Regions from separate parts of the Exiguobacterium sp. UBA6282 genome, predicted to be linked through region 3. Evidence: riboswitches for the same ligand, from Rfam matches in the RefSeq annotation. Region 3 holds a riboswitch; each other region holds the start of a gene.
What was found. Region 3 has a riboswitch for thiamine pyrophosphate ahead of tenA (thiaminase II). Riboswitches for the same ligand answer to the same signal wherever they lie in the genome.
Positions count from the first base shown of each region.

Region 1: it holds a riboswitch for thiamine pyrophosphate, as region 3 does, so the genes downstream of both, B2751_RS00155 (ECF transporter S component) here and tenA (thiaminase II) in region 3, are expected to answer to the same signal.
Region 2: it holds a riboswitch for thiamine pyrophosphate, as region 3 does, so the genes downstream of both, thiD (bifunctional hydroxymethylpyrimidine kinase/phosphomethylpyrimidine kinase) here and tenA (thiaminase II) in region 3, are expected to answer to the same signal.

Region 1 is NZ_DJUM01000002.1:5,326-8,603, forward strand. Features, by position in the region: gene B2751_RS00150 (ABC transporter ATP-binding protein) at 1-1,116, opposite strand, end outside; gene B2751_RS00155 (ECF transporter S component) at 1,113-1,685, opposite strand; TPP riboswitch at 1,786-1,885, opposite strand; gene B2751_RS00160 (50S ribosomal protein L25/general stress protein Ctc) at 1,982-2,653, opposite strand; gene B2751_RS00165 (GNAT family N-acetyltransferase) at 2,945-3,278, opposite strand, start outside.
Region 2 is NZ_DJUM01000054.1:26,028-29,305, forward strand. Features, by position in the region: gene B2751_RS13960 (murein hydrolase activator EnvC family protein) at 1-131, shown strand, start outside; gene B2751_RS13965 (murein hydrolase activator EnvC family protein) at 334-1,611, shown strand; TPP riboswitch at 1,676-1,786, shown strand; gene thiD (bifunctional hydroxymethylpyrimidine kinase/phosphomethylpyrimidine kinase) at 1,902-2,705, shown strand; gene thiM (hydroxyethylthiazole kinase) at 2,686-3,278, shown strand, end outside.
Region 3 is NZ_DJUM01000020.1:8,690-11,967, reverse strand. Features, by position in the region: gene abc-f (ribosomal protection-like ABC-F family protein) at 1-269, opposite strand, end outside; gene B2751_RS05045 (DUF1002 domain-containing protein) at 547-1,428, opposite strand; TPP riboswitch at 1,622-1,728, shown strand; gene tenA (thiaminase II) at 1,801-2,496, shown strand; gene B2751_RS05035 (hypothetical protein) at 2,548-2,856, shown strand; gene B2751_RS05030 (glycoside hydrolase family 3 protein) at 2,888-3,278, opposite strand, start outside.

The sequences.
Region 1 (3,278 bases), on a different contig from region 3:
CAACGCCGCGCGTTTAACGTTCGTCGCTGCCCGGTGGCTCCAGTCGATTTCCGCTTCGACCGTCAGCTTAAGAAACTGCAGATCCGGTTGTTGAAAGACATAGCCAACGTGCTCATAAAAGCGACGCTGGGAGTAACGATGAACCGGACGCCCCTGGAGCTGATACGTTCCACGATTGGGAAGCAACCGCCCGAGTGTCGCAAGCAATGTACTTTTACCGGATCCATTTGCCCCAAGCAGCATCACCCATTCTCCTGTCTGCAGGGAAAATGTCGCATCGGTCAGCGGATATGGTGCTTTCGTCGATAATGCAGCGACGTGTAACAAAGAGCGACCAGCTGTAGCGACGGGGGAAGGCACATGAAGTCGCGCCGCTTGCGGTCCATCTATGGGTAACGTCTCTAACGTATACGGATATAAAGAGGGAACGGCAATGCCTTTCGTTTGAAGCTCTTTGTAATCCTGCGGGAACAGATCCCGTGGATCTGCTGTCGCAGTAATCGATCCGTCCTCAAGCAAGACGACCTGGTCGACGTACGACAAACAGACATCGAGTTGGTGTTCGATCAAGACGATCGTTAAATCGTGTTCTTTTTGAATCCGAAAAATCAACGCCATCAGCTCATGTTGTCCGATTGGATCAATCTGAGCCGTTGGTTCATCGAGTAATAAGATCGTCGGCTCAAGTGCTAGGACCGCTGCGAGTGCGAGACGCTGTTTCATTCCTCCGGATAGACTCGCGATCGGTGTCGAGAAGGGGAGGGGGAGACCGACGAGTGCGAGTAAGCGTTCAATTCGTTCATCCATCTCCACGCGCGGAATCGAGCGATTTTCTAAACTAAAAGCGATTTCGCGTCCGATCGTCTCCATGCAGAACTGTTCTTCTGGATTTTGAAACAAGATTCCGACCGAACCGGACCGGGTAACGGTACCAGTCTGTTCGACTTCAATCGTTTCCGGTGTCAGTCCGGCAAGGGCATGAAGTAATGTCGTCTTGCCACTCCCACTTCGTCCGAGCAGAAGGGTCGTCCCTTGCTCAATCGTCAGCGATACATGATTGAGCACCGATTTCATCTGACCGGGATAGCGGATGCTGAGGTCGTCGACAGTAATCATGCGATTTCTCGTTTCGCACGTCCTGCTGCAAACCCGTTCAAGACACCAGTCGCAACAAGGCGACGGACGAGAATGGCTGCAAGCAAGCCACCGAGTAATGCACCACTGATCAATTGTAAGCCAGTTGTCGCAAGCAACGTCGTCGTTGTGTAGTAACCGAATCCGTTCGCGATTAGACTATAAACGATGCTACCAATCGCGGCTCCGACACCCGATAACATCAAGGTCCATGTGTCATAACGACGGTAACGCGTCATCGCGAAGACGAGTTCCGCACCAAGTCCTTGGCAGACTCCGATCAGAAGAGCGGATAAACCAAAATGACTACCTGTGAACAGTTCGACGGCTGCCGCGACGACTTCCGCAATTAAAGCGGCACCTGGCTTTTGAATGATTGCTGCGACGAGCGGACTCGCAATGATCCAGATGCCAAACATCCAGTTGGCACCGACAGGACCGAAGATCGCTGAGATCGGTAACCAGAGTGTTGACCAACCAAGATAGATGACGCCGCAAGCGACGGCGAGCATCATCATGACCATGATTTCTTTCATTTTCCAGTGTTGCATTAGATACGTCCTCCTTTGAATGGGGGAGACGCCAAAAAAGACCGCCCTCCGTAAAAAAGAGAGCGGTCCTCAGAAAAACTGCGCGCAGCAGGAGTCATTGGATGTGATCGCTCCACTTTCCTACGCTAGTATGAACTAGATCAGGTTCGAAGGGTCCGAAGTGAATCGTCTCAGCCAATTGGGCTCCCCTAGTGGATATGGTAATAGGTGATACGCTGTTCACTTTAGGCAATCCAGCGTCTGTTGTCAAGACACAAAAAAAACGATACGCCGCAAAGGGCGTATCGTTAAACGACTTATTTATTGTCTTCGTTCTCTTCAGCTGTTTCTTCTGAAGACGCTTCTGTTGCTTCCGCTTCGTTGTCTTCGCCAGCTTCTGCTTGTGCCTCTGCTTCCTCGATTTCTTCAAGATCCTGCTCGAGTGTCGATTCGACGACAGCTGCGACTTGAATATCGCCTTCTGTAACGATGCGGAAATCTTTTTGTTCTGGAAGATCGGCTACAGAAATCGAATCGCCGATTTCGAGGTTCGTGACGTCGACTTCGACGTTCTCTGGTAATTTATCTGGTGTAGCGGCGACTGTTACTTTAAAGAGTGTTTGTGATAGGAAGCCACCAACTTTTGCACCGGCTGCTTCGCCAACAAGTACAACGTCTGCTTCGACTTCTGTTTCTTCATCCATTTTCACGGCGATGAATTCAACGTGATCGACTGTTGGTGTGAAGACATCCATATCACGGCGATTGATCAAGACGTTAATATTTTTACCGTCGAGTTTGAGTGAAATCAAGACGTTTTCACCGTTTTCTCGGACGATTTTAAGCAATTCTTTTTCTTCAAATGCGATTGGTGTACTTTCCACTTTGTAACCATACACGACGCCAAGAGCTTTTCCTTCATGACGCAATTGTTTACGGAGTGAGCGTGGACGTACCTCGCGTTTTTCGGCTGTTAAATTAACTGACATGTTCATTTCCCCCTTGAATTTGGTATAGCCCTCAAAAGGTAATGAATGTAGGAGCAGGACGAATCCTGAACAATATGAATCATGCTAAGACAATCGGTTTCAGACTCTCATGAATCTGACGCTTTCGTGACTTTGCATTTCTCTCCCAGGTCATTACGCTGATATTGAGAAACATGTGTGAGTAAGTCACCGGTTTGATGCGGTGCTAATGAGTTTATACCCCTATGTTTTAAATCCATAAACCTCTTTTTTTATCTTTTTGAAGTCGAAAGACCTCCAAACCGCTTGAAATCAAGGGTTGAGAGGTCTTTCGTTTTTTTCATTCTTTATGGTGATTCGTTGATTTTCACGAACTAAAACACGAACGAGACGTTCAATTTGCCGCATCGTCGTTTGTCCCATCGTCGAAATTTGTAGCCACTGATTGTAAACGAGATAGTCGCTTTCGTACTGGACGTGATACCCCTGAATGCGCAGAGCGTCGCCTAAATCAGTTGCGGACGGATGAACGATCGTCAGTATTCCCGGCGCTTGTGCTTCTTGTTGTGCGAGCAGTTGGAATCCAGTTGCGCGGACGGCTTGTTCGAGATAGGTCATCTTGATTGCTGCTTGATTAAGATCGAGG
Region 2 (3,278 bases), on a different contig from region 3:
AACAAATCGGTTTACGTGGAAGTACTGGGAATTCAACTGGTCCACACTTACACTTTGAAATCCACGTCGGTGGATACAGCTATAGTGCAACTGGTCCAGCTAGCTCAGTGAACCCAATGACGATGTTTTAAACAGTAAAGAATCGTTGCTTATGCAGCGGTTCTTTTTTTGCGATTTTCAAAAAATAAATGATTATATTACAAAAAAACGTTTTCATTTGAAATGTAAATGAAATTTTTTTGAAACGATTAGGGTGCTATAATCTATTTCAGATATGAGAGAAACTTGAATACTATAATAAAATATGAAAAACATAAGTGAGGAAAACGATATATGCTAAAAAAACTAATTTCTACCATTGTTTTAGGAGCATTACTTATAACAGGAACACAACCAATTGCGGCAGCAACGATCAAAGAAAAAAAGGCTGAAAATGCCGCAGAACAACGTAAATTAGAAAAAGCAATTAAAAAACAAGAGTCGAAAATTTCGAAAGAACAACGTCAAATCAATCGAATCGATGCAGCGATCAACGAAAAGATTTTTCAGATTTCCGAAAAAAATAAACAAATCGAGAAATTGAATTTGCGAATTGATGAATTAAAAGCAGACATCGTTCGCTACGAAGAGATGTTGAAAAAACAAGAAGAACTACTCGGTGATCGTCTACGTGTCTTCCAAGAAAACGATGGAAACTCAATCAAATGGGAAGAAGTCATTTTTGGATCGAAGGATTTAGGTGATTTATTTAGTCGTGTCATGGCAGGGAAAAAAATCGCGGAGCAAGATGATAAAATGATTTCGGATTACATCGCAACCCAACAAAAGCTAGCGGAAGCAAAACAAGCGCTCGTTGAAAAAAAGGCGGAGCAGGTTGAAGAGAAGAAAACATTAATCGAACAAAAAAAAGCGTTGAAAGTTCAAATGAAAGAACGCAGTGCTACGCTTAAAAAATTACGAAAAGGTAAGACGAAGTTTACGACAGAACTTCTAGACGCGAAAGAACTACAAGCCACACTTGAAGCTCAAGAACGTGCGATTGCGGCAGCGAAGGCAGCAGCTAAAGTAGCGGCTGAAAGAGCAGCAGCCGAGAAAGCAGCAGCTGAAAAAGCCGCTAAAGCGAATGCTCAAGCAGCAAAACAAGCAGGTAAGAGTTCAGAATCACCTACTTCAGTTGCCCCACCCGTTGTTTCGAGCGGTGGGAAATTCGTTCGTCCATCTTCTGGTGGCGTATCACAAGGGTTTGGACCAGCAAGCGGTGCGAACGGCTATACGTTCCATAATGGTGTCGATTTCAGTGGTTCGGTCGGCTCACCAATCGTCGCAGCAGCAGCTGGAACGGTCATTACAGCTTCAGGTGGTGGGCCTTATGGAAATCACGTCATGATTTCTCACTTCCTTGACGGGAAAGTCTATACGACAGTCTACGCTCATATGAGATCATTATCTGTTCATGCAGGACAAACAGTTTCTCAAGGTCAGCAAGTTGGAACACTTGGTAGTACTGGGAATTCAACAGGACCACACTTGCATTTCGAACTACATGTCGGAGGCTATCAGTACAGTGCCTCTTCTCCTCTGAATGCAGTTAATCCATTAGCATACCTATAATTCAAAACGAGCTTCGGCTCGTTTTTTTCTTGCCGCTATGCTACAGTTAAGGCGAAATGAATACTTGAGCAACTAGGGGAGCTGGAGGAATCCGGCTGAGAGGAAAACCAATCTGTTTTCGACCCTATTACCTGAACTGGATAATACCAGCGTAGGAAAGTTGAGCCGAACGGATACCGAAATGGTTGGATAACGATTTCGTATAGCGTCGACTGCTTTTTTACAGCGGTCGACGCTTTTTTTGTCGGTAACAACTCCCTTACATTGCTCGATGGAAAGGTGAGAAAAATATGAAACATGTATTGACGATTGCGGGATCTGACTCCGGTGGTGGAGCTGGAATTCAGGCAGATTTAAAGACATTTTCGGCATTGGGCGTTTATGGGATGAGTGTTTTGACGGCGGTAACGGCTCAAAATACACTGGGCGTTCAAGCAGTAGAAGAGTTATCATCGGAAATCGTTGATGCCCAATTAGCTTCAATCTTTTCAGATATTCGTGTGGATGCTATCAAAATCGGTATGGTCTCGAATGCACAAACGATTCACGTCATTGCAACACATCTTCGCAAACAGACAGTTCCGATCATACTAGACCCTGTCATGGTCGCAAAAGGCGGGCATGCCCTATTGCGGACGGAGGCAGAGGAAGCACTAATCGCGGAGTTACTGCCACTTGCGACACTCGTCACACCAAATTTACCGGAAGCAGAGCGCTTAACAGGGCAGTCAGTTACTAATCTAGAGGAGATGCAACTGGCGATGCATCAGTTGGCTATGAAGACTGGAGCCGTCTTGCTAAAAGGTGGACATCTACCGGGAGCTGCCACGGATTTATTATGGGACGGGCAAGAGGAATACCGTTTCACATCAGATCGGTTAGATAATCAACATACTCACGGAACAGGCTGTACCTTATCTGCAGCGATTGCGGCACGGATGGCACTTGGAGAAGCTTTACCGGACAGTGTACGTCAGGCCAAGAAGTATGTTACAGAGGCGATTCGTCATGGATTTGCTCTCGGACAAGGGATTGGACCGACACATCATTTTCATTCACTTTGGAGGGATACACATGTTTACGACCATTCTTAAACACAAACCACTCATTCATCATTTGACGAACACAGTCACGATCAATGATTGCGCCAATGTCACACTCGCCGTTGGCGCATCTCCAGTCATGGCGGAGGATATTCGCGAAGTGGAAGAGATGGTTCGACTTGCGCAAGCTCTTGTCTTGAACATTGGAACAATTGATGCAGACATGCAAGCAGCTCAACGACTCGCCGCAAGCGAAGCGAGACGCTTGAACGTTCCGATCATCCTTGATCCAGTTGGAGCGGGAGCTACATCATTGCGTACGTCCTTTTCAAAAGAATTGAGTAGACTCGGATGTACGGTCGTTAAAGGAAATGCTTCAGAAATCAAGACATTGCTTGGGGAGAATGGACGAACAAAAGGAGTCGATGCTGCTAGTGATGAGATCATGGATCGAGAAATCATTCGTGCATTCGCTCGTAAACAAAAGTCCGTCATTGTCGTCACAGGTCCAATCGACTACATCACGGATGGCATGCGCGAAGTGGAACTACAAGTAGGTACGCCGCGTCTCGGAGACGTCACAGGTACGGGGTGTATGACAGCTTCTTTGATTGCGAGTTTTCT
Region 3 (3,278 bases):
GCCGTCCAAAGGACGTCGAGTCCGGTCATTGTCTCGGCATAAGTGGGAAGTTGTTCCAAGTAGCCAATCGTCAAACCGTTCTTTTGATAGATGACGCCACCGTCCGGTTGGTCAAGGCGAGCAAGTAAGCGGAGTAATGTCGTTTTACCACTCCCATTTCGTCCAATCAGACCGACACGATCGTGTTCGTTTAAGAAGAGGGAAACGTCCGTTAAAATCGTTTCGCCTCCGAATTGTTTTGTCAGATGTTGAATGTCGCAAATCATCATAATAAGTTGATCCTTTCGCGCGCATTAAAAAAAGGGAGAGCGCAAATAGCACTCTCCCTAGTGTGTGAAAGATGCGCTTTGCTGTATTTTTCAATCATGAAGTTCTAAAAAAGGGCAGACGGGTGCCTTAGAACGCCATTCCATGAAAAATCGCGCGCAACAGATACAATTGTTCCATTAACCAATGTTTGCACGCAGCAAAGTCCATCATTTCACACCACCTTTCGTTTCAGATACAACCAGTTTACCATTATCTTGTTAATTGCGGAAGTCTGAATTATTTGAACACACCAGCAATCGAGCTGAAGAAGTCACTCAGACCATCAAATAATTTAGCGAAGAATCCTTTTGTCTCCTCGGACGTTGCAAACGCATGGATGTCTTGACCAGCATTTTTCAGTCCACTCTCGATTTGCCCCCAGTTGATGTTCGCTTGCTCCATTTGATTGAATAGATTCGTCAACCGATCCATCTGTGCATCAGACAGTTGGATGTTGTTGTTTTGAATGACTTGGACGATCAGGTTTTCGATCTCGACTTTTGTTTCCGGTTTTTGATTCGCGATTTCGGCCTTGATCTCATTCATCAAATCAGCGACTTTATCTGTCCCGACTGTCTTCCCGACGTCTGATGTGACCGATAATTCTTGCTGTGCTAAATCTTTCCGTTCGTCACTCAGCTTGATTCCGGTCTCAGCCGAAGTTTGATCATAGGCTTTCATGATTCCTGTCAGTGCCGATGTTCCAGTCACTTTATAAGGAGAAGTGATCGTGATGTCGGCATCTTTGACACCTGCCGTGACGAGAGCGTTGAGATACATATCCTTCGTCACCCACGTGATGTTTTCCGTCGCAACGGAAAGTCCGTCACCTTTTTCCGTCAATTCGATCTTAGCGGATGAATACATGTTGCCGCCCTTTTGTGACTGGGGGATGTTTTTCCCGAGGTATTTTTCTTCGTCTGCAGAGGTTGCGATGATCGGTGTGATACCTTCCGGTGCATTGAGACGTGAAAGCACCCAAGCCTTATCTTTTGCGCCGAGTGACTCACCGAGAGTGACGATCGTCTTATCGACGACCTGCTCGGCGGATGCGGCTGTCGGAAGTAATAAAGCAGAAGCGATAACGGCTGACGCCATGATTTTTGTTGGTGTATGCATAATGAAATCCTCCAATTGTAAGTAACAGAATGAATTATAGTATCAGGTACTAAAATTAGTGTACGAGAACGAAAGAAGTTCGGAATCGGTCTGTAGATGGAGACGATATCCGCCTTCTGACACTCTATAGTATAGCGAAAAGAGGACAACTTGACTTCCATTTTCAGCATGCTATAGTGGATTTGAATCGAATAATGACCACTAGGGGAGTCGGTAGGCCGACTGAGACGAACGAAGACGTTCGGACCCTTTGAACCTGATTAAGTTCGTACTTACGGAGGGAAGTGGCGTCAAGTCTTGTTCTTCTTGCGCCATGCCCGTGTGTTTCGGGGTGGTGTTTTTTCGTTTCATAAAAACAAGGAGGATGAGATCATGACATTCACACAAGAAATCAAACAAGCAGCACAAGCGTATTGGGACAGTAGTTTTACGCACCCATTCGTTCAAGGAATCGGCGAGGGAACGTTACCGCTCTCGAAATTTCGACATTATGTCATGCAGGATGCGTATTACTTAAAACACTTTGCGAAGATTCAAGCGAAGGCAGCGTCAAAAGCAGATGACTTTGCGACGATCGCGACACTTGCCGAGCACGCGACTTCGACATATGGGGCAGAACTGAGCTTGCATCAATCATTTTTCGAGCCGCTCGGTATCACGGAAGCAGACCTTGAAGCATTTGAACCGGCACCAACGGCATATGCTTACGTCTCACACATGCATCATGCGAGTGAAGGGACGCTTGGTGAGACGATTGCTGCCATCTTGCCATGTTACTGGTTGTATTATGAAGTTGGACAACAATTATTGACGTGTACACCGGATGAAAAAATCTATCAGCAATGGATCGACACATATAGTTCGGAATGGTTCGAAAAGGTCGTCTTTGAACAGATTGCACGGCTTGATGCGTTGGCGGAACAAGCAAGCCCGACTGAACGAGAGCGGATGAAACGGCATTTCGTGACTAGTTGTTACTATGAGTTACTCTTCTGGCACATGGGGTGGACGGAAGAGACGTTCACGTCGGTCTACGAAACGATTCCAGCTCGCCCGGTATCTTCTTAAACCAGTAGATGGTAGAATTAGGAATACCATCTAGTGAAAGTAGGGATTGGAATGGAAATCATAGTCATCGCACTCGTGATCCTCGCGGCATATGTCGTGCAACAGGTGCTCGGAAAAGTGAAAGTGAGATTTGTTGGGTACATCATTCCCATATTGATGGCGGTGTACGGCACATATGCTACGATTCAGAATTTTCAGGTGTTGCTTCAGTTTGGTTTTACAACGGGGAGAACTATCGCAACTGTCCTGGTCGTCGTCCTCTATGCTTCGTTGACTTATTCACTTCATCGTGTCTACGAGCGTGCGAAAGCAGAAACTGAATCTTCATATCAATTATTAAAAGACCGAGGCATCCTTTAAAGGAGTCTCGGTCTTTTGGTGTATCATGTTCTCATTTTTTCCAATTTTTAAAGCCGTCACCGAATTCGAGATGCAGTTGATCGGTAAAGATACCGTTCTGAAAGACCGGCACATCAACTGGTAAGGTGCCTTGCGGTTTGAGCGTTCCGAAGATGGCTCGAATACCGGCAGGAAGATTTGGTCCCGCTGATTTCAGATTGCCTGCTTCGGAGTCCGGTCCGTTCGGATCCCCTTTAAAACCATAGACGAGGACGTGTGCCGGTGCGTCCGGTTGAACGGCGACATCGTATGGATTGCGGAGGCTAAGCAAGACGGATGGTATATCTGTTTGTTTCGCATACCGGAAGATTGAAGCCGGAATCGCTTGTTCTGGTGCAGTAGGCAGTAGTTTGGCACTCGTATTGACGTTTGAACCGACGATG